3 regions of the Cytobacillus sp. BC1816 genome follow, and region 1 is predicted to be linked to each of the others. Evidence: riboswitches for the same ligand, from Rfam matches in the RefSeq annotation. Region 1 holds a riboswitch; each other region holds the start of a gene.

Region 1 (11,012 bases):
AACTGCAGTAAACTTACCAAAACGCTTTGTTACATGTTCAAGCTCTAAAGCCATATCGAACTCCTCCTTTGCCTAATTGGTAATACGGCCATAACATAAAAAAGGTTCACTATTTTTTAAAATTTAGCATTTTAATTTACGGCATTTCTTTTAAAAAATATTTTGCACATTTATAAAAATTATGCAAGAATAATAGTAACTATCTGAATTTTATAATAAAGGAGTATCTTATTATGAAAACATACAAGCTAACTGCATTTGAACAGGACGGAGAAAAGATATTGGATGAATCATTCCAGGCAGCTACAGATGACGAAGCTAAGAGTGTGGGAGAAAACCTTCTTAAGGAAAAAGGTTTGGATGAAAAAACGCACCGCTGCACCTCTCCGGCCGGAAAGCTGATTTTGTTTCATAGATAGTAAGAAAAGCGGAGGCGCCTTGCCACTGAGGAACGCAGACTAAATGGCAACGTCTGCATGACCCCCATCCTGGGGGCCTCAAGCTCAAGGCGAGCCTACCTGAAAGGCGTTCTTTGCCTTTTTGGGTGGATTGTCCGAAATGTATGAGGCGACTGCTCAGGGATGCCATGCTTAAGACGGTTCCTGTAAGAAGGTGTTTTCTTTCTAAAAGAAAACGGCTTATGACCCCGAGTCCCTAGGAACCGCAACAAGATAAGCTTTTGACCTCGAAGGGGAGGCGCTCCTCCTAAAAGCTAATGCTCTTAGTCGTGCGATGAAGATGCTATCGAAGCGTTCCATGTGGAGCTGGACAGTTATCTGAGTTCAGCGATGTACATTCTGATTATATAAAAAAGCAAAGGGCTCAGCTCTTTGCTTTTTCTTCGTTCCATCCTTATTTGCCCTTAAACACAGGCGTTCTTTTTTCAATGAAGGCCTGGATTCCTTCTTTGTGATCTTCTGTTTGCCTCATTTTATGCTGGCCGAGCTTTTCAAGCTCAAGTACTTTCAGCAGGAGCGGCCGGTTTTTATCTGCAAGAATTTTTTTTGTCTTAATCATTGCTTCAGTTGGGCTGTTAAGCCATTTGCTCAATTTTGCATCAACTGCTGTACTTAAATCAGCTCCTGCTATTTCGTGAATCAGCCCCATTTGTAAAGCATCATTTGCAGTCAGCACTTTTCCTTCCCAGATTAAATGCTTGGCTTTATCCTCGCCAATTCGCTGCTGCAGGAAGAAGTGAGACCCTCCATCAGGAATTAATCCAATTCCAATAAAATTCATGGCAAGCTTGCTGTTCTTGTCTGCCAAAATATAATCAGTGGCCAATGCCAGACTTAATCCCAAACCAGCTGCTGCGCCTGTAACAGCACTGATTGTCAGCTTCGGCATGCTATAAAGAGTCACAACGAGCTCGTTGATGCAGTCCATCACAACCGGGAAGTCGCTTTCATTTGTTTCCAAAAGCATTGTTTTAATATCCCCGCCTGAGGAAAATGCGCGGCCCTTTCCTTTTAATACAACTATATCCACCTCATCCATTTGGCTGATATCCTTCATAGCAGTCAGGAGCCCCTTAATCATCTCCACATTCAATGCATTCAGTGATTCCGGCCTGTTCATCTCAACTGTGGCCACTCGCCCATCAAGCTGTACGCTGACAGTATCTGTTACAAAGTCTGTTGTCAAAATCCTTTCCCTCCTTTTTGTGCTTCTTTTATTATAAAGAGTATTATTATATTTAAAAAGTGTTTTGTCTAAAGATTTTTAATTTTGTCACTTATTAAAGATTTGTGCTGTATTCCAAAACCTGCACTAAAAAAACAGCATCCGCAGAAGGATGCTGCATTATACCTGCTTTGCATTACCTGTATATTCTTTTTGGACCTGATCTCTTAATGCCATTTTGAGGAATTTTCCTACAGAGGTTTTTGGTATTTCTTCAAAGAAAAGAATTTCATCCGGAAGCCACCATTTTGCAAATTGCGGCTTCAGAAATTCATAAAGTTCTTCTTTTGTTGTCTGCCCTTTAAATGGCTCTTTCAGAACAACGCATGCCACTGGCCGTTCCTGCCATTGCTCATGCGGGACAGCAACAACCGCTGCCTCAAATACCGATTCATGAGCCATCAGGGCATTTTCGATATCAACAGAAGAAATCCATTCTCCTCCGCTCTTAATCAAATCTTTTGTCCGATCAACAATCTTCATAAACCCTTCTTCATCAATGGTTACGACATCACCCGTGTAGAGCCAGCCATCACGGAACGCCTCATTGGTCCGCTCGTCCTTGTAATATTCGGAAGCAATCCATGGTCCTCTTATGGCGAGTTCCCCCATTTCCTTTCCGTCCCATGCTGCTTCGCCATCCTTGCCGGCAATCTTCATTTCCAATCCTGGGACAAGTATGCCCTGCTTGGCTTTTATGTCCAGCTTCTCATCGGCTGACAACTCTTCCTGATAGCTTTTTAAAGTCGAAATAACAACAAGAGGGCTTGTTTCGGTCATTCCGTAAGCATGCATGAATGGAATATTGTGTTTTTGCTCGAAAGCTTTAATCATGCCTTTTGGTGCAGCCGATCCTCCGCACAGAACCGATCGGAGTGAACTCATGTCATATTGATTTTCATCAAGTTCTTTTAATAGTCCGAGCCAGATTGTCGGCACTCCGGCTGTTATGGTGACTTTTTCTGATTGGATAAGCTCAGCCAGGAGTTTAGGTGTAAAATACGGTCCCGGCAGCACAAGAGCCGTTCCAAACCAGACAGCAGCAAAAGGGAGTCCCCATGCATTTACATGAAACATCGGCACTACCGGAAGTGCGATATCTTTCTCGCTTACCGCTGCACTATCTGCCATACCCAGTGCCATACTGTGAAGGACGATGCCCCTGTGGGAATAGACGACACCTTTAGGGTTGCCTGTCGTTGCAGAGGTATAGCACATTCCAGCTGCTGAATTTTCATCCAGATCATCAGGATATTCATATGCACCGCTTGCTTCATTGATAAGCGTTTCATAGTGATAAACCGGCGAAAGAGAAGTCTCCGGCAATTCATCTTCATCCGTCATAATAATGAACGCCTTGACCGTCTTCAGTTCATCCTTAACCTTCTCAATTAGGGGTACAATGTCAGGATCGATCAGAAGCACTTTATCTTCAGCATGGTTAATTATATAAGTAATATGCTGGGGTGACAGACGAATGTTAATCGTATGGAGCACAGCTCCGCTGCATGGAATGGCAAAATAAGCCTCCAGGTGGCGATGATGGTTCCACGCAAGGGTCCCGACCTTGTCCCCTCTTTTCACTCCTATGTTTTGCAGGCTTTCTGCCAGCTTCCTTGTCCGTTCTGCAACCTCCTTATATGTAAATCTCTGAATTCCGCCTGCTGTTCTTGAAACGATTGTCTTCCTTGGAAAATATTTTTCTGCACGCTTTATCATTTGCGTCATAGTCAAAGGTGTCTGCATCATCATTATAATTCCCCCTTTTTAGAAAGCGCTCACATTTAGGTTCATAGACTTCTATGATCTTTATTACCTATTTCATTCTCTTTATTTTCAGGAATTCCTTTAATATATTTCTAAATTTTCTAAAAATATATTTTTTTAAAAAATCCCCGCCTATTCGGCCAGGGATTCGTGTTTATTAAAAAGTTCTTTTAATATTTTCAATTTCTCATTTGCATAATGCTCAAAACTGTCATTATACGATTTAGGATCCTTCGGGTTTGCAAAATGAGTGATTTTCCCTGTCTGAGGATCAATGAACTTACTGGAGGCCCCGCATCCAAGCCCGATGATTGTCTGCTGTTCTTCCATAATCATGATGTTATAGATGCTTTCCTGATTCGGAAGGGCATAGCCGACATTTTCAAGATTGCCGAGAATATTTTTCTGACGGTAAAGATAATAAGGATGGTAATTATGCTCTATTGTCCAATCCTCAGCCATGTCCATCATTTTTTCAATTTCTTCCCGCTCGGCAACTTTATATTTTTTCTTGTTCTTCGTCATTTCCGAAGCTCGTTTAAAGGATAAAGTATGAACTGTCAGGGATTCCGGCATTAGTTTCTCAGTTTCATCCAAAGTATGCGAAAATTCCTGCACACCTTCTCCTGGGAGCCCAATGATCAGATCCATATTGATGTTATTCATTCCCATATTGCGAGCCAGATGGAACTTATCCACGGTTTCTTCCACTGTATGGTGGCGGCCAATGGCTTTCAGTGTCTCCTGAATATAGGACTGGGGATTGATGCTGATGCGGTCAATATTCCATTTTTTCAGCACTTCAAGCTTTTCAGGTGTGATTGTATCCGGACGGCCGGCTTCCACAGTGACCTCCCGTATGTTTTCTACATCTGGAAAAGAGTCATACATTTCCTCATAAAGCATATCCATCTCCTCCGCCGTAATGCTTGTCGGAGTCCCTCCACCATAATAGACAGTAGTAATTTTCACATCATTTTCTTTCAGCCACTCGCCAATTTTGCGCATTTCAAAATGCAGACCGCCAAGGAATGAGTTTACTGAACCCTGCCTGCCATTAATCGCATATGCAGGAAAAGTGCAGTACGCACATTTTGTCGGGCAGAATGGGATACCAATATATATGCTGACTTCATTTTTTAAGTCATAAAGATCCGGTACGACAGCAAGCTGCCTGTCTACGATATTCTGCATAAGCTGGATTTTTTCATCTGTAATCAAATACTCTTCCTTCAGCTGCTGATGGACTTCATGGAGAGGTGTCTGCTGCTGTATGGCACGGTGAAGCAATTTTGTGGGACGTACCCCAGTCAGAATTCCCCACTTCTGGGTAATGCCTGTCCATTCCTGCAACACAGTCAGATATACATGGGATACTGCATTTTTTATTTGTTTGAAATTCTCTTTTTCTGACTCAGCCGGTATGAATTCCTTCTCAAAATTTGCTGAAAGATTCTTGCCATCTTTATCAGAAAGCCTTGCCATGGCTTTAATGTGCTTTCCATGTTCAAGCTGAAAATTAATTGTCAGATTGGCTGCGGCATTCTCACCCAGCATCACTGCACATTCTTCAAAAAAGAGGTTCCCGATCAGCCGGAGCGGCCGGTGGAACCGATCATCCTGTATACCTAAAATTGAAATCTTCAAATTGATCACCTTTTTTAGAAAATATATTAATCTGTCGATGTCTTTTTTTCTTGGGGCAGCTGCAAAGTGTCTATTTTTCATGTTGACAAACTTCTTTTAGTGTACAGAAATGGGGAAACAAGGTCAATATAAGGGAAAGGATTCCTGTTGGATTACTTATATATATTCATTCTGCTTCTTTTCTCTTTTTCCAGTATCGTAAAGCAAAAAAAAAGAGCCGATTAGACTAATCGAACTCTCTTTCATTGATGTTATTTTAATAGATTCATTTTCTTCAGGAAATCAATTGGATGCTGTTTGCGGAAATGTTCTTTAACCATGTAGCTTACGCCGTTCTGGTCATTGGATCGAGTCAGCCAGTCTGCTGCTTTTTTGACTTCGGCAGGGGCATTGCCCATAGCCACACCAAGGCCGGCAGCTTCAATCATTTCCAGATCATCCTCCGAGTCACCTATAACGACCATTTGGTTTCGTGAAATTCCGAGATGTTCACATAAATAGAGCAAACCATTCAGCTTTGAAACTCCGGCAGGAACAATGTCCATCCGAAGATCACTTAACTTAATGACTTCTACATTTTCAAACATGCCCCTAATGGCTGCCTGAGCATCCTCAAGGTCGCCTTTATCTTCAAAATACACTTCAATTTTTGGCGGTGTGACCGGCTCATCTAAAATGGTGTCACTTAATGAATCCACAAATTGCTGCGAGTAAAAAATGGGATCGCCGGTTGTAAAAACAGTTTTAGCAAGCATATTGGTATTTAGCTTGGTTTTGTTGGCAAGGGAATACTTTTCGTGCACCAGCCTGATTTGACAGGTAAAGCCTTCAAGCAGACGCACGATTTCAAACGTTTCATCTTCCTGTATCCTTTTTACAAATATAGGCTTTTCCTGAGTAGCAGCAATATAAGCCCCCCTGTGTGTGACCAGCAAGGAATTGATTTTCAATGCTTTGGCCGCTTTTTTCGCGGATGGAAAGCTTCTGGATGTGACAAGTGTTACATAAATTCCTTTTTGCTGCACATATTCAATCGCATCTTTTGTTGATTTATGAAGTCTTCCATTTGATTGGAGTAGTGTTCCGTCAATATTTAAAGCAAGCATTCTATATATCATCCATTTTGCCCCCTATTCTCGGTGTGAAATTGTCCTATTACACTTTTATGAAGGGAAGGATTGGATTAGAACATGACATGGACAATGCAGAATTTTTTTTCACAGCTGACCTGTGCCAGTGAAGGCGTTTATCTGTTTTCATAGATCATTTGATTTAAAGAATTATAAATTAGTCATTTACAATTTGTATACTCCGTATTAAGATGGAGTCAATAAAAAACTGCATATCTTATTTTGCACTAGGGGAGCTTTTTGGCTGAGAAGAACAATCCGTTCTGACTCTTATCACCCGATCTGGATAATACCAGCGTGGGGAAGTGCAGGTGAACGGCTATCATTTCTAGTGTATTGATATCATTCAACTGCATTTCCTTATGGGAATGCAGTTTTTTAATTTTATATAATCCAGGAGGATGGCAAAATGCAGGAAAATTACTTATGCGGAACAAGCGAGATTACAGGGTGCAGGTTTTCGATTTATCCAATGACTGACAGGTTTGTGGATGTTATTTTATCTGCTCTAAAGGAAGTGGATACAAGCAAAGTATGGATGGAAACAGATGATGTGAGCACTTGTGTGCGCGGCAGGTCCATTCATGTTTTTGATGTAGTCAAAGCTATTTATCTTGAGACTGTTAGGCATGGTGACCATGTAGTGTTTAACGGCACATTTTCAAATGGATGCCCCGGGGATACTGCCGGAGATGCTTATCTTGCTGAAAATGAAGATAGGGCGAATGAAAAAAAATCTGCAGGAATCAGCCAGGAGGTCGCTGTACAGTTCGCGCTTTATCCGATGGGGATTCCTTCATACATGGACGTCATTATGAACCAAGTCGAGCTCGCTAAGGCTCAGGGAACGTTTACTGAAGGTGTGCATTATGCTTCAAGATTAGATGGAGATGCACACGATGTTTTTAAAACGCTGGAAGATGCTTTCGAAAGCAGTAAGAAAAGCGATTCCACTCATATTGTCATGACGGTGAATATGTCTGCGAACAGTCCTTCCAAGAAGGGGGCTGTGTAATATGCTAGAAAAATGGAAGCTTCGTGAGGTCATTGTCCTGTCTGTACTCGCTGTTGTGTTTGCAGTTGTATACCTGGTGTTCATGCAATTTGGCAACGTGTTATATGGGATGTTTGGCTTAATTGGCTATGATCTGATTTTTGGCATTTGGTTTATTGTTTCAATCATCTCAGCGTATATAATCAGAAAACCCGGAGCAGCCTTTTTATCGGAAACCATCGCAGCAGCCATTGAAGTCATGATTGGCAATGCAGTAGGCCCTCGCCTGATTCTTTCAGGCATGATTCAGGGGATTGGAGCAGAAGCTGTTTTTGCGGCAGCAAAATGGAACAACTACCGGACATGGGTTTTAATTGCTGCCGGCATGGGCTCTTCTGTTACAAGCTTTATTTGGGGCTATTTCATTTCCGGCTATGCAGCCCTATCACCCGATTATGTTACTGCGATGTTTTTTGTGAGACTAATTAGCGGTGCTTTGCTTGCTGGATTGCTAGGGAAATGGCTGAGTGAGAGTCTTGCTAAAACGGGGGCATTAAACAGCTTTCCTATCGGAAAAGAGCTGAGAAGGGAAAAATCCCAAAATGGCATTACATCATAACCAGCCTTTATTAATAACTGAACAGCTTTCCTTCCGGCATGAAGAAGTGAAGAATCCTGTTTTTAAGAATGTGAATTTCAGCCTTTACCCAGGGGAAGCTGTTCTATTATTAGGCCCCAGCGGCTGCGGAAAAAGCACGCTTGCTTTCTGCTTAAATAAATTATATCCGGAAGCCGTTGATGGCGAACTGAATGGCACCATTTCTTTCAAAGGAAAGATTCTGGATGAATTCCGGCCAGGTGAAATTAATCAACACATCGGCATTGTGTTTCAGGATCCGGAAAGCCAGTTTTGCATGCCAACAGTTGAAGAAGAGCTGGCATTTGGCCTTGAGAATATGAAAACACCTCCTGAAGAAATTGAGAGCAAGATAGATGAAGCACTGGAACTTGTTCATCTTCTGTCATTTAAGCATGCCTTAATACATACCCTTTCGGGGGGACAAAAGCAAAAACTTGCACTTGCATGTGTATTGTCATTAAATCCGGATATCCTGATTTTGGATGAGCCGACAGCAAATCTTGACCCGGCTTCAAGCTATGAACTTACCCGCATCATCAAAGAGCTTAAAGAGGAGCAATCCTTTTCCCTTCTAATAATTGAGCACAAGCTGGATGATTGGATTGATTTGACCGACCGCTGCGTGGTGCTAAACCGGGATGGAGAAACTTTATTTAATGGAAGCACTGCAGACTGCTTTAATAAATATGCAGAAGAACTTACGCTTGAGGGTATCTGGCTGCCAAGCGCAGTAAGAGCAGGCCTATTAGGAAAAAAAGCAGGGATTTACAAAGGGGAAAATCTTCCGTTAACTGATCGGGAATTAATTGATGGATTTGTAAATCCCTATACTGCACTTCAGATTTTAGATAACAGGAAGACAATACATCAAGTCTCTGAAGAGCCGGTCATCCTATCGGCAGAGAATCTTTCTTTTCATAAGGATGGGAAGGATTTGCTTAAAAATATTAGTTTTTCAGTTAATAAGGGTGAATTTGTGGCAATAGCCGGTTCAAATGGATCTGGAAAAACAACGCTTTCCAGACTGCTGACAGGATTATATGCTCCATCCAAAGGCAACATCCTTTTTTATGATCGCTCCCTTTCCCAATGGAAGGAGCAGGAGTTAAGACTAAAATTAGGATACGTTTTTCAGAATCCCGAACACCAATTTATTGCAGATTCTGTTTATGAGGAAATCGCCTTCAGTCTGAGAATACAGCGAATGACAGATGCCGAAATACAAAAAATGGTTGAAGATGTTCTGCATCAAGTGAACTTGCTCCAGCACGCTGACATGCATCCTTTTTCCTTAAGTCAGGGACAAAAGCGGCGGCTAAGTGTTGCATCGATGCTGGTGAATGAACAGGATATGCTGCTCCTTGATGAACCAACATTTGGACAGGATGCCAGGACCTCGGCGGAGCTTATGGCGCTTTTGGAAACAAAGATCCATAGCGGAGGCTCCGTGGTAATGATCACTCATGACATGGAAATCCTGCATTCCTATGCCGATAAAGTGATTGTCCTTTCAGAAGGAGAGAAGATTTACGAGGGATTGCCTGATTCATTATGGAAGGAACATGAGATTATGAAAATGGCTTCTCTAAAGGTTCCTTACACAGAAAAACTCAGGAACAAACTTGATGCCATGGATGGGAGGAACAAGTTTGCTCTTACATGAATTTAACCCAAGCATAAAAGCTCTGACTGTGATTGTCTGTGTATTGATTTTGTCCCTTTTCTTTGACCCGGTTACTCCTTTTCTGACCTTAGTGGTGACTGCAGGGGCCACCTTTATTTTTGGTAAGGTTTCATTCAAAAGATGGATTTTACTTTTCTCGCCGTTTATCTTCATGGCTATAATATATATTTGGTCAGCTCTGATTTTTTCAAAGACTATTGAAGGAGAGACCATCCTATGGACATGGGGAATCTTCACATTGACTGAGGAGGGCTTTCAGCGTGCCCTATCTCTTGGCATGAGGGTTTTAAGTTTTACCTCGCTGTCCCTTCTGTTCATTTTAACCACAAAGCCGACAGAATTCCTGCTCAGTCTTATGCAGCAATGCCGGCTCTCTCCAAAGCTTGCATATGGAATCATGGCAGGCTATCGGTTTCTGCCATTAATGAAAGATGAATTTGAGATTATCAGAAGCGCCCACCGGATCAGGGGAATCCCCAAAGCCCGGACACTTTCTGAAAAAATCGCAGAACTTAAGAGGTATTCAGTTCCTCTCCTTGCCGGAGCGATCCGTAAAGCAGAGAGGACAGCAATGGCAATGGAATCAAAAGGGTTCACCGGAGATAGAAACCGGGATTTCTATCAAAAAATCTCTGTTTCCTGGAAGGATTGGGCATATTTCGCCTTTTTTATAGGAGCAGTGCTGGCAAGTGCCTATATTTCATGGCTATTCGGTTTTCTGCAGCTTTACAATGGCGAACTTTAGAAATTCATGTGCGGATGGAGGAAATTTATGTGCGGATAAGGTTTTTTCTGTGCGCTAATGCCCAAATTATATGCGCATAGCTGATTTCAAGTTAAATACACATTAGAGTCAGTCGAAAATTACCTTAATTTACCATATACACCTATGAATAAATCTTATTTTCTCTCCTAAAGCTATGAGTGTAACAATCAAGAAAACTACACCAAAGGAGATGATTTACATGGCAAGAAACAGCAATTCTAATCAGCTTTTAGTATCAGGAGTCAGCCAGGCAATTGATCAAATGAAGTATGAAATCGCAACAGAATTCGGTGTGAACCTTGGTCCGGAAACATCTTCAAGAGCAAATGGATCAGTAGGCGGAGAAATCACAAAGCGCCTGGTGCAAATGGCTGAGCAGCAGCTTGGCGGAGCACGCTAGTCCTTCCACGCAATCATAGTAAAATAAAATGCCGCTTCCAGACAATCCTGGAAGCGGTTTTTTTACTACTCCTCTATTTAAGCATTTGCAAAATATCTTCCACTGCCTCAAAAAGTGAAGAGGCCTGGATATCTGCACTAGTTGGATCAGAGCCGATGAAAACAGTTTTACAGCCAGCCTTCTTGCCTGCCTCAATGTCCCGCTCGTGATCACCTACCATAATGCTCTTAGCCAGATCAAGATGGTGCCTTTCCGCCAATTCCACCAGCATGCCTACATTTGGCTTGCGGCATTCGCACCC
Region 2 (11,012 bases), 790 kb from region 1:
ACCGTCAATCTTACCCACTCCGAAATACCGCCTTAATTTTTCCTTAATTCCTATATTTTTGGAAATAGAGTGATATGATAGGTTTGAACAAACTAGATTAGGAGAATAACCATGCAAGATTCAAGATTACTGCTTGTTGATGACGAACAAGCCATTTTGCACATGCTATGCACGATTTTACAGCGTGAACAATTTAGAAATATCGATACCGCCTCTACTGCTGCACAAGCATTAGAACTCTGCCGGGCCAATACCTATGATCTCATTCTATTGGATGTGATGCTCCCTGACCGCAGCGGTTTTGATATTTGCCCTTTAATAAGAGAAACGACTGATGCTCCCATCTTCTTTCTTACTGCACGATCCACCGACCTTGATAAACTTTCAGGATTTGCCCTAGGAGCAGATGATTATATTACCAAGCCTTTTAATCCGCTTGAAGTGGCTGCTCGAATTAAAGCACACTTGCGCCGCCATAAAGGAAGTCAGCCTGTTCCCGTACAGACAATCTATGATTTTGGAAGAATTAAAATCAATACTTCAGCAGGGGAAGTTACTGTTTCTGGAAAAAGGATAGACCTGCCAGCGCAAGTCTACCAGCTTCTCCTGTTCTTAAGCAAACATCCCAATCAGCTTTTCAGCAAAAGCCAGCTTTATGAGCATGTATGGGGAGAAGAAGGATTCGGGGAGGACAACACGGTCATGGTGCACATCCGAAAGCTCCGGGAGAAAATTGAAAGCAATCCAAGCAGCCCCTGCCACATTATTACAGTAAGGGGACTTGGCTATAAATTTGTTCCGGAAGGCAGTCTTCATGAACATCCATAGACGATTCATCTTTCAATTTTTTGTCCAATTGATTACCGTTTTTGTGCTCTTTTTTATCATTCTGATTTCTTTTTGGGCTTTTCTTGGTTTTTCAATGATGGATTTCGAGTCCAAACAGGATCTCTCCAAAGCTGAAGATTATTTTGTATCTGACCATGTTAGCTTTAAAGACGGGAAGGCTGTTTTTAAAGAGGAATTGAAAAGACTGGCAAAAGAACAGAATGGATGGCTCCTTGCCATTAATGAAGCCGGAGATGTTCTGGGCGCTTTCAATATGCCGGATAAAGCTCCTAAAAAGTTAAAGAAAAGTGAAATCGCCGCCATTACTTATGGGGAAAGCAGTGAAGCCCATTATACATATTGGAAGATCCGCACTAAACCGTATTTTGTCCTTTTTGGAAAAGCCAAGGCTGAGACTAAACTTCTGAATCAAATATCCCCACGTGTGGATTGGAAACAACAGAAGCTGAACCTTTCTGAAAACGCAGAGAACGAACTATCCAGGAAAAATGCCTGGGTCCAGCTTATTACTCCCACAGGTACTGTAGTGGATGAGTATGGAACCAAAAATCAGCGAAACAAATACTCAGTCAAAGAGCTATTCGCAGAGCAGGATACGGAAGGCAGCACACCAGCAGTGTACTTTGATCCAAACACAGAAAGTGCCATCCTGTTAGGGATTCCTGCTGACAATAAGGCTTCGACTCTGGAAAAAAGTTTATTTGAAAGTCTAAATAGAAGTCTCATTATCATTTTTGTCATGGCATTTCTGCTGCTTCTGTGTGGAACTCTCTGGTATGCGCGCAAATTCGGTGTTCCTCTGCTGACATTAATGAAATGGATTCAAAACCTTGGGAGAGGGCTGTATCAGGAGCCTGCAGATGTCTATGGCCGGCCGGTAACACTCAGCAAAAAAGGAAAATTGAAAAGAAAGTTCCGTCTTTATAAAGAATTGATTGCAACCTTAACACAGCTTACCGAAACTCTTCAGCAAAATGAGAAGCAGCAGCGGATAATGGCCAATACAAGAGAAGAATGGATCAGCGGCCTTTCCCATGATTTAAAAACTCCGCTATCCTCCATTTCCGGATATGCTCAAATGCTTGCCTCCAATGATTACACATGGTCCGAAAAGGAAACAAAGGAGTTCGCCCTTATAATGGCTGAAAAGTCGGATTACATGATGGATCTGCTGGAGGACTTAACGTTAACCTACCGTCTCAAGAACAATGCTCTCCCAATTGCCAAAATGCCAACCGGCTTAAACGAATTCATTCGCCGAATCATCATTCATTACATTAATGATCCAGTCTATCAGGACAGAACATTCCATTTCATTCCGCATCCTGAATCCATTACGGCTTCCATTGATCCCAAATGGTTTCAGCGGATTTTGGATAATATCATAGCCAACGCGATTAAATATAACCCGCCAGGCACAGCCATTTCCGTTAGCCTCTCTTCCATAGAAGAACATCTGATTGTCATTAACATTAAGGATGATGGCATCGGCATGGACAGTGCCACACTTGGAAAGCTCTTCAGCCGCTACTATAGAGGAACCCATACAGGAGAAACCGGAAGCGGATCAGGACTTGGCATGGCCATCACCAAACAGCTTGTCCACCTCCATGGAGGTACCATCAATGTTCAAAGCGAGCCGCAAATCGGCACCCTTATCCGGATTATGCTGCCAGTCGATTAACACAGCAAAAGAGTGCAAAGTGCACTCTTTTGCTGTATATTGCAATTCAATCAAACGTTTGATTGATATTTTTGAGTTCTGTGAATGCCATCTTTTATCAATAAATCCTCGAATAAATAACAAAAGATAAAAACACGGTACAAATCAGCAAAGTCGATAAAATATTAACGGCTTCACTTGCCGTTAATAAAATTAGATCCAGTTTCAGCCCCAGGTTAAATGCAATTAAATACATCATCATGGCAAAAAAAGAGACAAACATCCCTTTTTCCCTGATCAGCTTCATCCGCTCATCTTTCTGTTTAAATTGAGGATACAAATAGCTTAAGCAAAAACACATTACCGCCATTCCAATCATGATATATGACTCGGACGGCGGGGCAGAATCAGCCATAACCCCTGCATAGACGATAAAACCGCTCATCGCCAAAAAGAATAATCCTAAAATGAGAAATGTAATCTGATACCGATCCTTCAATCCGGCTCCCCCCTTAATCTTTTTTTCCTTCATAAATAAATAATTCTTCAATTGTGGTACTAAATGTTCTTGCCAATTCGAATGCGAGCGGGAGGGAGGGATAATACTTGCCCTTCTCTATGGATATTACTGTCTGCCTGGAGACCCCAAGTTTAGCCGCCAGCCTATCCTGTGAAAAGCCATGCCTTTTGCGAAACTCGACTAAATTATTTTTCAATTCGTTCACCTCACCCAAAGTACAGGTTAATGTAAAGTTTCTTTAACGTCAAGTAAACTTTACATCATTAACAGAAAAATACAGCATACATACCAAAGTACTTCTCTATGTTTTAATTTTTTTATTTCCCTGAGTGTCCGAAAAACTTAAGGCATAGCCTCATAAAAAGAATGCAAACTAAAAACGGACATGCCTTAATGAAAATAAAGGGGGTGAAAATCATGGAAAAGAACAAAAAGAACCAATCAAATCATAAGAATAATGCACTTCCAAAAAATACAGAATTTGCGGATGACAGAGAAAATGGTCTTGAAAGAGTCGCTTTAAAAGCTCAAAGAGACAACACCAAGTAAGCCATTTGGGACAGTTAAACTGTCCCTATTTCCCCCTGTCATTACGGCCAAAATGCATGTGGTATACCTTTCTTGTTTTAGTTTCAGCTTCTATATTGCTGATAAATCGTTCTTTAACCTCTTCCATCAGCATACTCGCAAGCTTTTCAAGCCTTTTTGGTCCGAATCCGGTCAATTTTTCAGAGATTATCACCTTGAGCTCTCCATATTGCTTATACATTCGAATGCTTCCATGCCCAGTTCTTTTTGTTTTTCCTGCAGTAAAATCAAAATCATATTTTTGCTCAATAAAGGAAGAAACCTCGGGAAGACCCAAATTCTCATATAACGGCGGAAATTGATGATGGACAGGAGGATCGGTAAAACGTATGGAATCTATGTTCATAACCCCTCTCCTCTCAATGTTTACAGTAATTATCTCCAATTAGGAGTAAATTCACGCGAACCTTTCCATACTGAAATTGTTTTTGCCGCAATGGACTGATAAAATCCTTATTATATAAAAAGGAGAACTTAGCTATGATCAATAAAATTGGAAAAATCACAGTATACGTTGAAGACCAGGAACAGGCAAAAGATTTTTGGCTGAATAAAATGGGGTTTGTTCTAAAGCTCGAACAGCCTATGGGACCAAATGCTGCCTGGATTGAAGTTGGTCCAAGCAATGAAGAATTTACAACTTTAGTTCTTTATTCAAAGGCAGCCATGGAACAGCAAAACCCATCTGCAATTGCCCACCCATCCATCCTTTTCAGCACATCTGATATTGAAGCTGCCTATGAACAAATGAAACAAAATGGCGTGGAAGTTGAAGATATGCTAAAAATGCCTTTTGGAACTATGTTTACGTTTAAAGACCAGGATGGAAACAACTACTTATTGAGAGAGGATAAGTAATTCTAAGAAGACCTGTCCTTCAAATGCAGAGTGAACAGGTCTTTTTTCGCTTAGCCTTCAAATGCTTTCTTCAAAGAATTCAAATCAATCTTTTTCTCCATTTGGAGCAATGCCTTCATTACTCGCTCAGTTTTTTCAGAATCATGGCTGCTGATCATTTCGCTTAAATCTGCAGGTACGATTTGCCAGGATACGCCAAACTGATCCTTAAGCCAGCCGCAAGCCTGTGCCTTCATGTCCCCGCCTTCACAGAGCTTTTCCCAATAGTAGTCTATTTCTTCTTGATTCTCACAATTGACTATAAATGATATAGCCTCATTAAACCTAAATTTTGGCCCGCCATTCAGAGCAGTAAACTCCTGTCCTTCCAGCTGGAATTTCACAGTCATAACCTTTCCCTCTGTCATGCCGCTAAGTTCGTGTCTTTCATTTCCATAGCGGGTTATCTTGCTGATAGCTGAGTTCTTAAAAATCGATGTATAAAAGTTTGCTGCCTCTTCAGCTTCTGTATTAAACCATAAGTTTGGTGTGATTTTTTGGATTTTCTGTTTCATGCTATCAACTCCTGTTTAGATGCTCTTCACCTTCATTTTAGCCTAATTTCGAGTTTGATATTTAAAGTACTTACTATTTGTCTATTAGTCAATAGAGCCTGTCACTCTTAGCGACAGGCAAAACTCATTATCCCAGGAAACGATGATACAGGTTCTTGGCCTGGAGAATGTCTCTTACCCCGTGTACCAGCACTCTTCCATCCTTAAATACAACCACTCTGGCCTGATTGATCTTAAATGAGAGCAAATAAGGGTTGCTCTCTACATTGATACCTTGAGAGACCAGGGATTTTTCCAGATAAGCAACATCCACATCTTGAAGGGCTGAAGGCCGGATTTGAACGGTATCCCTTCCGCAAAGCAGTGCTGTTTTTGTCTGATTTCTATAATCCAGGAACGGATAAACTGGATTAGTCCCGCACGTTAAGCAATGCGGATTCTTTAAGGAAGAAACATTAACAGAACTAAAATGATTTTTCCATACATCAAAAGAAACAAGTGTCCCGCGTAAGGATTCAAAGTCTTCTGCTAATATCTTTAATGCCTCAGCAGACTGGTGAGCCGCAACCATTTGAATAGCCGGCTGAATAACACCAGCCGTATCGCAGGTAGTCCCCCCCAATGGCAATTTGTCCATCAGGCAATTCAGGCACGGTGACACTCCAGGCAAGATGGTATAGCTTAAACCATAGCTCCCCACACAGCCTCCATATATCCAGGGAATCCGGTGCTTCTGAGATATATCATTGACCAGAAAGCGAATGTCAAAATTATCCGTTGAGTCAATGATTAAATCAACACCCTCAATCAACTCTTCAATTTCCTGTATTCCTACATCCATAATACGGGCGATAACTTCCACCTCTGAATTGATGGCTTTTAGGCGGTTAGCCGCTGCTATCGCTTTTGGCGTTTTTCGAACAGCATCTCCTTCACAATAAAGCTGCTGGCGCTGCAGGTTGCTCCACTCCACATAATCTCGATCGGCAATAGTTAATTTACCGACACCAGCCCTTGTGAGGGTTTCTGCATTTGCCGCCCCTAATGCACCAGCCCCTACAATCAAGGCGTGTTTTTCCCTCAGCTTTTTCTGTCCTTCTTTGCCAATCGGAGGAAATAACATCTGGCGGGAGTATCGCTCATTCAACTAAAAACCATTCCTTCCGCCGGACTGCTTGCTGATGCATAACGTTTTTTGGGCATTCGGCCTGCTTCATAGCCCAGCCTCCCTGCTTCAATGGCGAGTTTCATTGCTTTTGCCATTTTTACAGGATCATCGGCAGAGGAGACTGCCGTATTTAATAACACCCCATCTGCTCCAAGCTCCATTGCCAATGCCGCATCTGCCGGGCTCCCAATTCCAGCATCCACAATAATCGGCACAGTAGCCTGTTCAGTAATAAATTGAAGATTAATAGGATTAATGACTCCCTGCCCTGAGCCAATTGGCGAAGCACATGGCATGACCGCATGGCAGCCTAGTTCTTCAAGTTTTCGGGCAAGCACGACATCATCAGAAGTATAGGGAAGAACAATAAATCCCTCGTCTAATAGAATTTCCGCTGCTTTTATCGTTTCTATTGGATCGGGAAGAAGCGTTTTGCTGCATCCAATAACCTCAACCTTGATCATGTCGCAGAGCCCGGAAGCTTTGGATAGCCTTGCTATTCGGACGGCCTCCTCAGCTGTACTTGCTCCTGCTGTATTAGGGAGTAATTTATATTTCTGTAAATCCAGCTTTTCCAAAAAGTTGGGCTGGTTCGCTTCAAAAATGTTCATACGGCGTACAGCAAACGTAAGCACCTCTGTTTCCGAAGCTTCTACAGCTTCCCTTTGCACATCAAAGTTTGGATATTTTCCTGTTCCTAGCAGCAGCCGAGAGTTAAATTCATATGGTCCAATTTTCAACAAATCATCCGCCTCCTACAAAGTGTACAATTTCGATTCGATCCCCATCTGTCAGTATGGTTTCAGCATGCATGGATTTATCCAAAATATGCTGATTTAGTTCGACAATGACTACCTTTTGCTCCAAATTAAAGTGCTCGAGCAGACGTGAAACAGAATTAACTGTTTCCGGCAGCACCATAGCATCTCCGTTAATGACAACATTCATAAAAGCACCCCTTTTGACGAATGGACTAAACATTCAAGGCGGGATAGCTCAAATGGGTTAGGCTGCTCCGTTTTGCCTTCGAGGATGTCTGCCATCAGCTCTCCTGTTGCCGGGGCAAGGAGGATGCCATTCCGAAAATGCCCAGCTGCAATGTATAACCCTTCACAGGCTGGATGTTGCCCCAAAAAAGGCAGCCCATCAGCCGATTGCGGACGAATTCCTGTCCAGGCGCCTTCCCATTCTGCATGCGCGATTTCCGGAACCAGGTTTTGAGCCTTTTCCATCAGCAAGGATATCCCCCCAAAGGTCACCTTCTCATCAAATGAATTTATCTTAACCGTCGCTCCAACTACCAACCTCCCAGATTGCTTTGGAACGATATAGCATCCGTGGGAAAAGATCGTTCCCTGTACAAGCGGTTTTTCAATCTTGACTGAGAAGCACTCGCCTTTAACCGGAATAATGGGCAGCGAAAGGCCCGTTCTTTCAAGAATCTCCCTGCTCCAGGCCCCAGATGCAACAATAACGGAATCTGCCAGAAGTTCTCCCAGGCCGGTTCTGACTCCATAAACCTTTTTATCTTTTAAAATAAAATCTGATACATGTGTATACTCATATATTTCTGCGCCAAGGGTTATTGAAGCTTTTGCAAAGGCAAGGGACAATTCATATGCCTGGACCTGTCCGTCATTCGGTATATACATGGCCCCCCTCAATTTGTTTGATACGAATGGTTCACGTTTGATCAGGTCATCAATCGAAAACCATTCGGCCTGCTCATCCGCTTTTTGCTGGCTTTCTATCAATCTTTTTAATACCAGCTCCTCTTCTTTATTAGCAGCCACTTTATATACACCCTTATTTTGATAGCCGATGTGCACTTGTGATAAATCTTCCAGTTCAGGAATCAGGCTCTGGTACATAGATCGGCTTTTGCATGCCAGCTGGAATAGCGGACCGTCTTCTGTCAGTTCCGTTTGGGCTCCTAAAATTCCAGCTGCCGCTCCGGAAGCCTTTCCGGCTATTTTTCCCTTATCCAAAACGGCCACTTTACACCCTCTTTTAGCCAGTTGAAAAGCAATGGAACTTCCATTAATGCCACCACCAACTATAAGGGCATCAAATATTTTCCTCATCATTTCCCCTCCGCATTTAACTTATTTGAAAAGAGCTTCGCTGCCTCTACAGGGTCCTTTGCCTGCAATATCCCTGACATTACAGCAATGCCATCTGCCCCTGCCTCCAAAACCTCTGGGACTTTTTCTGGTTTAATGCCTCCAATTGCCAATACCGGAATTTCTACTGCCTTTTTAAGAGCCTGAAGTGACCCAGTGCCCCTTGGCGGAACTCCCTTCTTGGAATCGGTTCTAAATATGTGCCCAAACAGGACATAATCAGCCCCCTGTTTTGCAGCCTCTTCTGCTTCTTCAAGAGAATGTACAGAACATCCGATGGGCATATCCAGAAAATGCGTTTTGACAACATGGACTGGAAGGCTGTGAAAAGCAAGATGAACACCTGTTTTACATGTCCATGCAACATCCACCCGATCATTGATTACAATTTTATGAATGGGGATTCCTTCATTACAAAGCAGCTCAACCCCTTCATATAGCTCCCTTGAGGTTCGATTTTTTTCCCTTAAGTGGAACTTGTCTGCAAAGGGTGCCACTTTACCTGCTATCTCAGCAAAAACCTCTAGAGAAAGCTTTCCATCTGATATAACATGCAGCTGTTTTTTCATAGCCGATGCTCCCAAGCTATTTTTAGATTTTCTGTAAATAAAAAACCACCTTCAAAATAGAAAGTGGGGGTATGAGGCCCTGGAATATAGACCTGATACTCCACTTCCCTACGCTGGTATTCATACCAGATCAGGTTCCAAGGGTCTTAAAGTATTTGCTTTAATCTCAGCCTGCCAACAGGCACCCCCAGCGGATATAAATTTCTATTAAACTATAAAAAGATTACTGATAAATGTTTCCCCCGGCCTTATTAAATTCCTCAGCTTTTTCTTCCAGTCCCTTCTGTATCGCTTCGTCGGTTTCAAGCTTATGCTCTTTTGCATAATTCCGGATATCTTGGGAAATTCTCATACTGCAAAATTTCGGCCCGCACATGGAACAGAAATGAGCGGTTTTTGCCCCTTCAGCAGGCAGGGTTTCATCATGGAATTCCAAAGCGCGCTCAGGATCCAATGAGAGATTGAATTGATCTCTCCAGCGGAATTCAAAACGTGCCTTTGACAGGGCATCATCCCTTTTTTGCGCTCCAGGATGTCCCTTTGCCAGATCTGCAGCATGCGCGGCAATTTTATACGTGATGACACCCTCGCGGACATCGTCTCTATTCGGCAAACCCAAATGTTCTTTTGGGGTAACATAGCAAAGCATTGCAGTCCCATACCAGCCTATCATGGCAGCCCCGATTGCAGAGGTAATATGGTCATATCCCGGAGCTATATCAGTCGTAAGGGGTCCAAGTGTGTAGAATGGTGCTTCTTTACAGATGTCCAATTGTTTATCCATATTCTCTTTGATTAAGTGCATTGGAACATGGCCAGGTCCCTCGACCATTACCTGTACATCATGTTCCCAAGCAATCTTCGTCAATTCCCCAAGTGTTTCAAGCTCCGCAAACTGAGCCTCGTCATTTGCATCTGCAATCGATCCCGGCCGCAGTCCATCCCCCAGGGAGAAGGCCACATCATAAGCTTTCATGATCTCGCAGATTTCTTCAAAGTGTGTATATAAAAAGTTCTCTTTATGATGATGCAGGCACCATTGGGCCATAATGGATCCGCCCCTCGACACAATTCCGGTCAAGCGCTTTGCCGACAGCGGAACATACCTCAAAAGGACACCTGCATGAATCGTAAAGTAGTCAACCCCCTGCTCTGCTTGTTCAATTAAGGTATCCCTGTATACTTCCCACGTAAGATCCTCGGCAATGCCATTAACCTTTTCAAGTGCCTGATAAATGGGAACAGTACCGACCGGAACGGCGGAGTTTCTAATAATCCATTCGCGTGTAGTATGAATATTTTTGCCTGTAGACAGATCCATAATTGTATCTGCTCCCCATCGGGTAGCCCAGGTCATTTTCTCTACCTCTTCTTCAATAGAGGATGAAACAGCCGAGTTTCCAATGTTCGCATTAATTTTCACATGAAAATTCCTTCCGATAATCATTGGCTCTGTCTCAGGGTGATTGATATTGGAAGGAATAATCGCCCGTCCTCTTGCTACTTCAGACCGCACAAATTCCGGTTCCATATTTTCCCGAATGGCTATAAACTCCATCTCAGGGGTTATGATCCCCTTTTTTGCATAGTGTAACTGGGTGACATTCTTCCCTTTTTCCGCTCTCAATGGCTTGCGGTTTAAGCCGGGAAAGACTTTATGATTGGCACGCGAATCATTTTTGTCGCGAAACCCATTATCCTCGGGCTTCACTTTTCGACCTTCGTACTCTTCAACATCTCCGCGTTCATGAATCCACTTTCTTCTTAATGCAGGAAGCCCTTTTTTTAGATCTGCCGTATACTGAGGATCGGTATAAGGTCCACTCGTATCATATACACGAACCGGCTCATTGACTTCTTCACCAAACGTTCCGGCAGTGGGGCTTAATTCTATCTCTCGCACCGGAACCTTTATATCAGTCCTGGATCCCTCCACATATACTTTTTTGCTGCCAGTAAAGCTCGACATAATAGAAATACTCTCATGATTTAAAGAACTTGCAGTCATTGATCATCTCTCCCTAATTAAAAATGTAAGGACGAGACCTGGAACCAAGGAAGTGCCAGATATGTAAAAAAGCCGGTCCACATAAAGATGGACCGGCTTAAACGCAGATGTC
Region 3 (11,012 bases), 850 kb from region 1:
CTGAATGGTTTTAATCTCAGTTTTTCAACCTTTTTCCCATGTTGTTAAATGACTTTATAAATGGGGAAATGGCTGTATCTATCGGCATGGTCTGTAAATAGCAGCAGGGCTTGAGGTTTATTTTCTTTATTGACCTCTATGCAGCACGTTACATGCGCCTGTAATAAACATTTGGATCCTCCTTTTCTATTGCTGTTTTTTACCTATTGCACAGAGTGCAGGAAAAATCCTTCTAATTATGCGTGAAATGAAAGTAATGAGTACATATTAATTTAAAGAACTATAAGGAAGGAGCGAATGAGTTGTCTAGAAAAGATGAGCAAAATAAGAAACAGACACAAGGCCCAAAAGAAGAGAGGGAACTTGTCAATGAGTTTGGAAAATATAAAGGGGATCAGCCGGTTCCGCAGCCTAAGGATTATGATGAGATAGAGTATTAAAAAAAGCAGGATAAGTCCTGCTTTTTTTATATTTAAGTCTCTGGCCTTAGATTATTTTAATGCTAAGGGAGCTTAATCCTCCTAGTATTATCCTCTAAACTATAGTTAAGAAAAGCAAGAAGGGGAAAATGTATGAATGGAAAAATTGAAGTTAGTTTTCATGGACTTATCATTTTAATAGCATTGTATACATTGTTTAATTATATGCCGACACTTTTGCCGGTTTATAAATGGATTATGATTGCAGGCATGGCTGTCATATTAGTGATGGACTTTTACTTTTTTGCTGCAGGCAAGTTATCCCGATTGAAATACAGCAGACTGGCACTGATTTATATGTTCAGTCTGCTGTTAATTGTTTTTATGACCTTTTATTTAACAAAGATACTTGTTCTGACTGATGCCTATGGGTTTGAGAGAATGCTGAGGGAATATGAAGCGGAGGGCAAGCTCATCTTTTTCTTGGTTTGCTTTTTACAGCCCATTCTTTTGCCGATTCCTGAAGCCGTAACACTGCCTGCCGGAAGTGCCGTTTTCGGTCCCGCTGCTGCTGCCTTTCTTGGATTCACAGGTACACTTTCGGGGATTATTGTTATGTTCTTGACTGCAAGGATAGGAGGATTAAAGCTTGTAGCCCGGTTTATTAATGAGCGGCATCTGATCAAATACCAAAAATACATGGAGAGAAATGAAAACACCATATTAATGCTGCTGTTTGTTATTCCGATATTGCCAGATGAGATCATTTGTGTTGGAGCAGGTATAGGTGGTGTTTCATTTAAAAAGTTCCTGGGAATTGCGTCTATTTCCAAAATGGCAACTTCCTTGCTGCTGGCTTACTCACTTTCATGGGCCAATGCCTTATCTTTATCTGGCTCACAGCTTTTATTAGTCGTTTCGGCTGTGATAGGGGTATTCTACAGTGTATCTCACTTGTATAAAAAGAAGAAGAATAGTAACTATTAAGATTGTCTGTAACCTTTAATGGTTGTTTCTCCTATCTCTGTCAGCGAAACTATTCAGGCATCGATAGGATCACTCTAGATAGATGCGAAGATTCCCGATGCTTTGGCAACCAGCTGATCCTGGTTGTTATAAATCAGGCAGTCTGTGTGGTTGAGGGTGCGCCCTCTTTTCACAAGGTGAGCATTGGCGATAAGAAATTCACCTGTCGCACCCTTTAGGAAAGTGACCTTTAAATCAGCTGTCACTACGGATTGCATCTGGTTTTCATCCGGCTCGAAAATATTCCCCATCGCTACATCCGCAAGAGTGGAAATGATGCCTCCATGAACCAGTCCTGCGCTGTTAATAAAGAGCGGCTGGATTGGCAAAGTAACTTTCATTTTGCTTTCACTGACTCTTTCGTAATGGAATTTCAGAAAATCATCAAAAGGCTGTTTGATTTGCATTTTGTACACTCCAATTCATTAAGTTAAAATGTTTATTCACAATTTTTTGTGAAATCCCTGCTTATTGAGCTTAATTTGTATAGGAAAGGCTGCATTACTGCGAATTTATGATTTTATTACATGGTTTCTTAAAATCCAAAAAAGTGTTATTATTTTCAATAAATTCAAAAAAAGGCAGGGCTGGAATATGTCAAAAGTAGAGAATATTAGTTTCGCAGAAAACTTTCCTATTTCATTTAAGGAACTGGAAAAAGAAGCAGAGAAAGTGATGGGAGCTGGCGGATTTGGCTATGTCCAATCAGGAGCAGGGGGAGAAGAAACGCTGAAAAAGAATATCGAATCCTTTGCAAAATACTCAATTGTGCCGAGAATGCTTAGAGATGTATCAGTACCGGATACAAGTGTGAATTTATTTGGAAAAACATATCCTTATCCAGTTTTCCTGGCACCTATAGGAATGCAGCGCCTTGAACACAGTGAGGGAGAGCTTGCATCTGCCCGTGCAGCAGCTTCGTTTGGAATTCCTTTTATCCAGAGCACGGTATCCAGTTATTCCATTGAAGAAATAGCTGATGCAACAGGCACGAGTCCAAAATGGTTCCAATTATATTGGTCCAATTATGAAGATGCTGCGTTCAGTATGGTGCGCCGGGCGGAGGCATCAGGCTATGAAGCGATTGTGTTAACAGTAGATACGGTGATGATGGGGTGGAGGGAAGCTGATCTAAGAAACAATTTTTCACCTTTAAAGCTCGGCTATGGAAAAGCAAACTATGAGAGCGATCCAGTCTTTATGGCCACTCTCCATGACGGTGATGTAGTTCAGGGAATCCTTGATAATATCCATCATCCAACATTGAGCTGGGAGCATATTGCAAGGTTAAGAGAGAAAACAAGTCTGCCGATTCTATTAAAGGGTATTCTCCATCCGGAAGATGCCAGGCTGGCCGTTGAAAAGGGGATAGAGGGAATCATAGTCTCCAATCATGGCGGCAGGCAGCTTGATGGAGTGATTGCGGCGATTGATGCGCTTGGACCGATCGTGAAGGAAGTCAAAGGACGAATTCCAGTATTGTTTGACAGCGGCATTCGCCGCGGTTCCGATGTGGTCAAAGCACTGGCATTAGGAGCCGACGCAGTTTGCCTGGGACGGCCGTATGTGTACGGTTTGGCGATTGGCGGGCAGGCTGGAGTTGAAAATGTGCTTGCCAACTTTATTGAAGAAACGAAAGTGTCGCTTTCTCTGGCAGGAGTGGGGAGTCTAAAGGAGCTGGCAGGTCTGCAGCTAATTAGATAGTTTCTCAGCAGAAATTGAAGAGCGCCTATTCCATTCCATCAAGAAATGTATTTAAGCAAAAAGAATGATGACAGCGACTGAATATTTTGTTAAGCTTGAGATAGCTTATCAAACTAAATATCTATGCAACTACTAGGGGTGCCCCGAATGTGAGGGCTGAGAGGAAAGCGCGTTATAGCTTTCTGACTCTTATGGACCTGATCTGGTTAATGCCAGCGGAGGGAAGTAGGATTTGACTATATGTCAATTCATATACTTAAACCAAGCCAGGTCCTTATGGGAATCTGGCTTTTTTGTATACATACTTCTCATCCTGATAAGCAATCAGGCGGCCATTTAGAAAGGAGGTTTAAATGAACAGAACCCGATTGTTAACTACGATGGCTTTATTTGTGGCAATTGGGACACTGGGATCCCATTTGCTCTGGTTTCCGGCAGGCATAGCCAAGGCCTATCCAGTTCAGCATGCGGTGAATGTATTGGCAGCGGTGACGCTTGGACCCCTGCCTGCAGCAGCTGTGGCATTTATGATTGGCCTGCTTCGTAATTTGCTTGGATTCGGGACGCTGCTTGCCTTTCCAGGCGGCATGATCGGTGCGTTTTTGGCAGGTGTGCTTTATTTGAAGTTCGGCCGGAAAATATGGGCTGCTGTTGGAGAAGTGGTAGGTACCGGCATAATCGGTGCATTGTTTGCAGTCCCTTTTGCAAAGGTTCTCATGGGGAGCGCAGCTGGGGCATTCTTCTTTGTGCCGCCATTCCTGGTCAGCAGCGTTACCGGTGCGGCCATAGGCTGGATGGTTTTGGCGAAGGTTAAAGAGAAGAACTTGGTTCAGAATATGTGATGATTTTGGGCCTGAGAAGCTAGATGAGTAAGCAGATAAGAGGAGATCAGCATAGCAAGCTGATCTTATGAGCGATTTTCAAGAGTTATGAGCGAAATTTAAAATTTATGAGCGATTTTCAAGAGTTATGGGCGAATTTCGAAATTTATGAGCGATTTTCAAGAGTTATGGGCGAAATTCAAAATTTATGAGCGATTTTCAAGAGTTATGGGCGAAATTCGAAATTTATGAGCGATTATCAAGAGTTATGGGCGAAATTTAAAATTTATGAGCGATTTTCAAGAGTTATGGGCGAAATTCAAAATTTATGAGCGATTTTCAAAAGTTATGGGCGAAATTTAAAATTTATGAGCGATTTTCAAGAGTTATGGGCGAAATTCAAAATTTATGAGCGATTTTCAAGAGTTATGGGCGAAATTTAAAATTTATGAACGATTTTCAAAGAGTTATGGGCGAAATTCAAAATTTATGAGCGATTTTCAACAGTTAAAAGCGAAATCCAAAACTTATGAGCGAAAAACGTCAAGTTAGAAAATCGGTAAAAAATTTAAAATAAGAAAACTGCTAGGGGCGCTACGGCTGAGATAAGGAGCTTTTCCTTTGTCCCTTGGAACCTGATCTGGATAATGCCAGCGCAGGGAAGCAGTGAGGACCTCGTTATATATCCTCATGCTTTTTCCCCGGCAGCTTCTGTAATTAATAAGGAGGCTATTTTTTATGACTTTTTCAGAGATTCTGCGCAAGGAAAATGAAGATTTGTTTCAGCTGATATTTGAGCACCCATTTGTCCAGGGTATCGGGAGAGGGGACGTGCCGAAAGAGGCACTGGCCCATTATATTAAAGCGGACTTTGAGTATTTGAATGCGTTCATGCATATTTATGGTATTGCCATTTCGAAGTCAGCAGAGCGTAAGGATATTGCTTATTTTAATCAGCAGATAGAATTCGTATTGAACAGCGAAGTACATCCCCACCATAATTTTTGCCAGCAGATTGGCGTGGGTTACGAAGCATTGCAGGGTTATCCGCTCCCTCCAACAGCTGATCATTATGTTAAGCATATGATGTATCATGCTCACACCGGCGGCATGGGTGAAATCCTTGCTGCATTATTGCCTTGTCCATGGACTTATTGGGAGATTGGGCTTGAGCTCATGAAGCAATATGAGCCAGATGAGAACCATCCGTTTTATCCATGGATCTCATTTTATGCAAATTTAAGGGTCGAAGCTGTGACCATGAATATGAGAAACCGTTTGGATGAGCTTGCTGATGCGGCATCACCGGAAGAAAGGCAGCGAATGAAGGATGCTTTCCGAAAAAGCTGCCAGCTGGAGCTTGGCTTCTGGGAGATGGCTTATACCTGCGAAGAGTGGCCGGCGGGCAATCCTGCAGCAGTAAGATAAGAAAAGCGCAAGCGCCTCGCTCAAAAAGGAACGCAGACTAAGAGCACCACCTCCTGTGGCAACGTCTGTGCATGACCCACATCCTCCAAAAAGCTGTCGCTTTCGGTCGTGCGATGTTTAAGCTGTCGAAGCCTTCCTTGTCCTGTGGGCCTCAAGCACAAGACGAGCCTCCCGGAAAGGCGTTCTTTGCCTTTTGGGTGGCTTGCCCAAAATGTGGAGGCGGCTGCTCAGGATCCGCAACTAGACAAGCTTGTGACCTTGAGGGGGTAGCCAGACAGTTATCGACGTTCAAAATTTTATACTTTCTTATTTAATAAGAATAACGCCTGCACCTGCTTTATGGCAGTGCAGGCGTTTTTTCAAAATCCCATCTGTAATGAGCGGTAATAGGAGTCTTAAAAGAAGAGAGTTTTACTTCCGCTGCAAATGGTGTGGAGTTATGTATGACGTATGGAATGCCATCTTTTGTCCGTTTGTCAGAAATGATTGCAACATGGTCGAATTTAGGAGAAAGGAAAACCACGATGTCACCCGGCTGCCATTTCTGAAGGTTCTTAACATCTCCTGGAATCAGTTCTGTTGTTAATGACTTTGCGAAGCGGCTAAAAAAGACATTCTGATTTGGCACCCTCCTGAAATCAATGTTTGGATCCGGACTGCCTTTCACTCTTGAATACAAGTCCGTATTCTCGGCAATATCCTGATCAATAAGATCCTTTATAGAAACATCAGCCCCCTGGAATCCCCTCCAAATCACATCTGTACAGACACCCTCGCCATCGGGCGGATAGCCCCCCGCATAGTAGGCACTTTTATATTGCGTACGCTGATCCACTTCTTTTCTGGCTGTCAGGACCATATCAAGCGGATCGGCACTGCCGTTTTGATTTGAATCGGCTTTTGAATAATCAGCAGGCACTGCCATTTTCGCAGCCAAAGGATTTTCAAAATGAATGCCGATGGAATCCAGAATGATTCCGCCTCGAAATAAAAGAATGAATAATAACAGTATTCCGATTATGGAAGCGAACACTCTTTTTATCATAGAGGCCTCCTCATTTATTTTAATGATTAGACGGTACCATTTTCCAATATGTTACATGGGGGTATGATAAGATTGATATAAGAATATATAAAAGAGGGGATATCATGGCTCATCATATAGGGATATCGGGAAGTGTCATCTTGTCAGACAGCAAGCTGTTTCATGAACTTTTTAAACGTCATTTGCCGCATATTGAGATAGGCGAATTTCAAGATGAGGAATCCTTCCGTTGTTTTATTGAAATGCTGGGCAAAACAAACAAAAGCTTTGGTCTTCATTCGCCTCTTTTCCGGGGACAAAGCAAATACGATCTGCTGGAAAAGATCGGTATGAATCCGGAGGAAGCCTGGGTCCAATTTGAGACGGAAGTGGAAAGAATCTCCCGGCTTGGAGCTGAATACATATTGGTGCACTTCCCTTACTTTAAAAAGGAAACCAGTGGGAATCCGGCAGAGATCATTGAGGAGGGACTCAAGAAACTCAGTGCGCTTCAAAGAAAATATGGGATTATGATTGTGTGTGAACCTAAATTGGGATTCAAGCAATCGCCAGCAGGGATTCATTATCTTGACCACTTTCCTGTAGAGACATGGAAGAAATACGGACTTAGCCTCTGTGTCGATATAGGGGATTATATATTGGCCGCAGGCGAGGAGGCCATAAATTATATAGAAAAATGGTCCGAGTTTGTGAGAGTGGTTCATTTACATAATGTTGAATACCAGGGTGATAAATATATTTGGGTGCCTGTGCATCCATCTCATGAGAATGATAGCAGTCATCATAAAATTAAGAAGCTGATAGATTTTTTAGCTAAAGAATGCAAGGATGTATTTTTTGTCATGGAATACACTCCACACACGAACCCTCCGGAAAAGATGGTAGAAGAAGGAATCGGATGGGCAATAGAGGTGATCGAGGAAGGATCTGTTAGTTAGGGAAGCAGGGCGCCTGGCATTAATTTTGTGCAGGTTGAAAATGAAAAGTTAATGATATTACTTATTATAGTAAGTATGGGAAATACCTTGTATGTATACTAATATGTGAAGTTATTCACAAAAAAAGAGGAGGTTAATTTATTCTTATGCTGGGATTAAAATTAAAAACGGCCCTGCAGGCTTCTATTCTTTTTACATTTTGTTTTTGGCTTCTTTTTTTCTTTTCTGAAGGGGGACTGTTTTCTTTCTTCCTGATCATGATTTTTTTATACTGCCTTTTCGGAAATGTGATATACGGTGTTCCAGTGTCGCTGCTTTCTGAGCTTTTTACTAAAAATCTAGCAGTATGGCGGTTTCCCGCGGCGGCATTTATACATACCTTTTTGGCTTCGCTCACTTATTTTATTATGGAAGGGTTTGCTTTTTACATATTTTTTGCTGCGGTGCTTTTCTTTTTAGTGGACGAGTGGCGGAAATGGAACCGCGAGATGCCAGGCGGCAGGAGGGTTGCCTTGAACGCAGCAGCTTTTCTTATCGCTTGCCTCCTGCCAATGGGGTCTTTTTGGATGCTTCAGCAGGCTGATCTGGAAGAAAAAACTCATGATCTTTATCTGATTCCAAAAGGGTATACAGGTCAGGTAAGAATTGTTCATGAAATAGGTAATGCCCCTAAGCCTGAGACAGAAGGGAAATACGATGTAGTTCGGGTGAATGATAGAGGATATGCCATTACCTCTTTACCGCAAAGTGAAGGATATATTGATGACTTGTACTATTATGTGGATGAAAAGGGGAAGCGTGAAGCGATATCAGAAAGCTGTATTTCACATGGCGGATCAGGCGGTGTACAGGGAGATGGATATGAATATTCGTATACCTATTTTTCGGTTGGCTGTGAGGACATGGATGACCAAGGAAATGGCCCTGGTATTGAGGATATTCTTTATGAAGAGGGTTTGATCAATCAAACGTTTGATTGAAATGGAAAACAGCCTGGAAATTCCAGGCTGTAATTTATTTATCGGGAGTCTTACTTCTAAAGCCCAGCAGATTGAAGTTTCACTTTAAAGTTGGGATAGCTCTTATGGAATGTACAGTTTCAGGCGTTTTTCTGCCGGTGCTTTTAATTGAAATGAAGATGGCATAGTCCAATGGGCAATAAACTTTTGCCAGATAGGATTCAATGTGTTTTCTTAGACTTAGTATAGCTTCTTCATTATTAAGCTGTTCAGCAATGTGCTTGTCATTAATGACAAGCACCAGATTTTTCTCAAGCAAATAGTCCAAATTAATTTCCTCTTGTCCGGGGAGTGAGGTATGGACCAGAATCGGAAGTTTCTTTTGCAGTGCTTCACTAATTGTAACTCCGCCCGGTTTGGTCAAAATAGCATCCGCTTTATTATATAGCTGGTTCATTTCAAAAGGGTCATCAATATATCCAATGGGCTCGATCTGCTTTGAATTAAGTGCTTGGAGTGAGCTATATAATTCGTCATTATTTCCGCAAAGGATCAGAAATCGAATATGGGGAACCTTCCGCATAGCGTCTATAAAATCACAGTTTACTAAGCCGCTGTTTCCTCCTGCAACCAGGATATGGCGTATCCGGTTATCTTTCTTAAATGGAACCGGGAGGTGATAGGCTGAATGAACCGGAATGCCCGTTACAAAAATTTGCTCATCAGGAATGTGGTGCTTTCTGATAAGCTTTTCCTTCGCCTCAGGATGAGGAACGAAATGAAAATCAATTCCGCGTTTTCCCCATATATCATTAATAAAAAAGTCCGTGTATACATTGACCACAGTGACGTCCCGGTATCGTCCCTTTTGCTTTAGTGAACTGATGATTCCAGATGGAAAGGAATGAGTGCAAAATATTAAATCCGGATTTTCTTCATCAAGAAACTTCTGCATCTTTCTTTCAAAGTAATAGGACAGAACCTGTAAATCAGGCTGCAATTTAAAAGGATGCTGTTTATACATAATGGTGTAATATAATGCCCTGTAAAGGAAAGGGGCACCCAGGAACCCTTTTAAATATATACCTGAGACCAGCTTTTCAAGCTTGTCACTGCAATAGGCAAGAAAGTCGACTACTTTGATTTCCGCATCAGGATATTGGCTTTGAATATTGTCCTGAAGTGTTTTGGCAACTTTGGAATGTCCTGTGGGGAATTGGAATAAAGGGAGCAGGAGAACTTTCATAATACCCTCCTTTCTATCACTTGAATTTATTTTTTGCATACTTAAAGAGCATGTAGATTACGAATACAAATAATAACACAATCCCCAGATATGGCACATATTCAGGATTTATATCAAATAAGCTTCCGGCAAAGTATCCCGCGGCAATTATAGGGAGCACCCAGCTAAGGGAGCCTGCTGCAGAATATAGAAGGTACTGATGAAAAGGAACTTTGGATATGCCGGCAAAGTAAGGACTTATCTGTCGTATTCCCGGCATATAAAAACCCGCAAAGATCATAAAACGATGATTCTCCAAGTATTTTTTCTGGGCGGTATTCCATCTTTTTTCCGTGATCCCAATATATCTGCCATATTTTTTGAGAAAAGGTGTACCTGCTTTTTTACCGATCCAATACGCTGAAAGCATCCCAAGCAGCACACCTGCTTCTGCACAGACTGCAGATTCGGCAAAGCTTAACTTGTGATTTCCAATTAACACGCCAATAAGAAATAATAGCGATTCTTCCGGAGCAGGAATGCCGACAATCCCGAAAAATAAAAATAAAAAGATAATCCAATACCCGTAGGACGAAATAAATTCAATAATTGTTTCAGTACTCATGTGCGATGCCCCTGATATCCTTCTTTTAAAGAAACAAAATGGATCCCTTTTAGTGCTGCCTGCTGCAAATACTGGTCCAGATGGCCAATCATATATTCAGGTGCATGGGGATCTGCGCCAAGAGTTTCACCACTGTCGTGGAGTAGAAAAATCCGGCCAGGCACGGTTTCATTTGCCAGCGACTCTGAAAGGGTGTCCCTGATATGCCGAATTTTCCAATCCTTGAAAATGCCCGACCACATAATAATCTTATACTTTCTAGCCATCCAGAGGGTAAATAAATTGAAGTGTCCCCATGGCGGACGATAGAAATAGACCTCTTCATTAATCGTTTCTTCAATAATTTTTTTTGTTTGCTCCAGTTGTCTTTTTAAACATCCCGGTGAAAGGAACCAGCTTGAGATATGCCGGTAATGATGGATGCCAATTGTATGTCCATCCTCCTGCATTCTTTTAAGCAGCAATGGATGCTTTGCTGCATTTTCCCCGACAACGAAAAAGGCTGCCTTTGCTTCATGCTTTTTTAAGACATCCAGAAGCCTCGCTGTATATTGTGGATCCGGGCCATCATCAAAGGTTAAAGCAATGGAATTTGGTTCGGATATTTCTTTTACAATTCCCCAATTCAGCGATCGTATGAGTACAGTGGGCAAAACTGCGTAACTAATAAATATAATCAGTACGGCGGTAAAAAAATAAATCATGCAAACTAGATCCTTTCCGGAGGTGTATCACTTATTTTCATTCCCCTTTTATAGTGAGGGTAACCTTAATGTTCAGAGTAAATGTAAGGAAAATTCCATTCATGTCTAAGGGTAGGAT

The links. A riboswitch is a leader RNA that binds a small molecule or an ion and turns the genes downstream of it on or off. The one in region 1 is predicted to bind thiamine pyrophosphate.
Region 2: linked by a shared signal. The riboswitch ahead of tenI (thiazole tautomerase TenI) and the one ahead of ACR42H_RS06860 (YkoF family thiamine/hydroxymethylpyrimidine-binding protein) in region 1 are both predicted to bind thiamine pyrophosphate.
Region 3: linked by a shared signal. The riboswitch ahead of tenA (thiaminase II) and the one ahead of ACR42H_RS06860 (YkoF family thiamine/hydroxymethylpyrimidine-binding protein) in region 1 are both predicted to bind thiamine pyrophosphate.

Annotation. Positions count from the first base shown of each region.
Region 1 is NZ_CP195611.1:1,279,471-1,290,482, reverse strand. It holds gene ACR42H_RS06890 (ABC transporter ATP-binding protein) at 1-54, opposite strand, end outside; gene ACR42H_RS06885 (YhzD family protein) at 234-419, shown strand; gene ACR42H_RS06880 (enoyl-CoA hydratase) at 853-1,644, opposite strand; gene ACR42H_RS06875 (long-chain fatty acid--CoA ligase) at 1,804-3,432, opposite strand; gene ACR42H_RS06870 (coproporphyrinogen III oxidase) at 3,583-5,097, opposite strand; gene ACR42H_RS06865 (Cof-type HAD-IIB family hydrolase) at 5,349-6,215, opposite strand; TPP riboswitch at 6,447-6,548, shown strand; gene ACR42H_RS06860 (YkoF family thiamine/hydroxymethylpyrimidine-binding protein) at 6,637-7,242, shown strand; gene ACR42H_RS06855 (ECF transporter S component) at 7,244-7,840, shown strand; gene ACR42H_RS06850 (ABC transporter ATP-binding protein) at 7,824-9,524, shown strand; gene ACR42H_RS06845 (energy-coupling factor transporter transmembrane component T family protein) at 9,511-10,290, shown strand; gene ACR42H_RS06840 (alpha/beta-type small acid-soluble spore protein) at 10,511-10,711, shown strand; gene ACR42H_RS06835 (D-glycero-alpha-D-manno-heptose-1,7-bisphosphate 7-phosphatase) at 10,785-11,012, opposite strand, start outside.
Region 2 is NZ_CP195611.1:494,205-505,216, reverse strand. It holds gene ACR42H_RS02710 (ABC transporter permease) at 1-8, opposite strand, end outside; gene ACR42H_RS02705 (response regulator transcription factor) at 112-828, shown strand; gene ACR42H_RS02700 (sensor histidine kinase) at 815-2,533, shown strand; gene ACR42H_RS02695 (permease) at 2,631-2,957, opposite strand; gene ACR42H_RS02690 (helix-turn-helix transcriptional regulator) at 3,025-3,228, opposite strand; gene ACR42H_RS02685 (hypothetical protein) at 3,450-3,581, shown strand; gene ACR42H_RS02680 (hypothetical protein) at 3,607-3,966, opposite strand; gene ACR42H_RS02675 (VOC family protein) at 4,101-4,478, shown strand; gene ACR42H_RS02670 (VOC family protein) at 4,529-5,032, opposite strand; gene ACR42H_RS02665 (MoeB/ThiF family adenylyltransferase) at 5,160-6,179, opposite strand; gene ACR42H_RS02660 (thiazole synthase) at 6,176-6,943, opposite strand; gene thiS (sulfur carrier protein ThiS) at 6,945-7,148, opposite strand; gene thiO (glycine oxidase ThiO) at 7,145-8,284, opposite strand; gene tenI (thiazole tautomerase TenI) at 8,284-8,892, opposite strand; TPP riboswitch at 8,981-9,091, opposite strand; gene thiC (phosphomethylpyrimidine synthase ThiC) at 9,116-10,900, opposite strand.
Region 3 is NZ_CP195611.1:432,800-443,811, forward strand. It holds gene ACR42H_RS02235 (hypothetical protein) at 303-440, shown strand; gene ACR42H_RS02240 (TVP38/TMEM64 family protein) at 573-1,406, shown strand; gene ACR42H_RS02245 (PaaI family thioesterase) at 1,481-1,852, opposite strand; gene ACR42H_RS02250 (alpha-hydroxy-acid oxidizing protein) at 2,040-3,149, shown strand; TPP riboswitch at 3,274-3,390, shown strand; gene thiW (energy coupling factor transporter S component ThiW) at 3,503-3,991, shown strand; TPP riboswitch at 4,548-4,649, shown strand; gene tenA (thiaminase II) at 4,709-5,398, shown strand; gene ACR42H_RS02265 (DUF1287 domain-containing protein) at 5,736-6,443, opposite strand; gene ACR42H_RS02270 (TIM barrel protein) at 6,548-7,381, shown strand; gene ACR42H_RS02275 (DUF6843 domain-containing protein) at 7,894-8,361, shown strand; gene ACR42H_RS02280 (MGDG synthase family glycosyltransferase) at 8,441-9,586, opposite strand; gene ACR42H_RS02285 (DedA family protein) at 9,603-10,190, opposite strand; gene ACR42H_RS02290 (polysaccharide deacetylase family protein) at 10,187-10,894, opposite strand.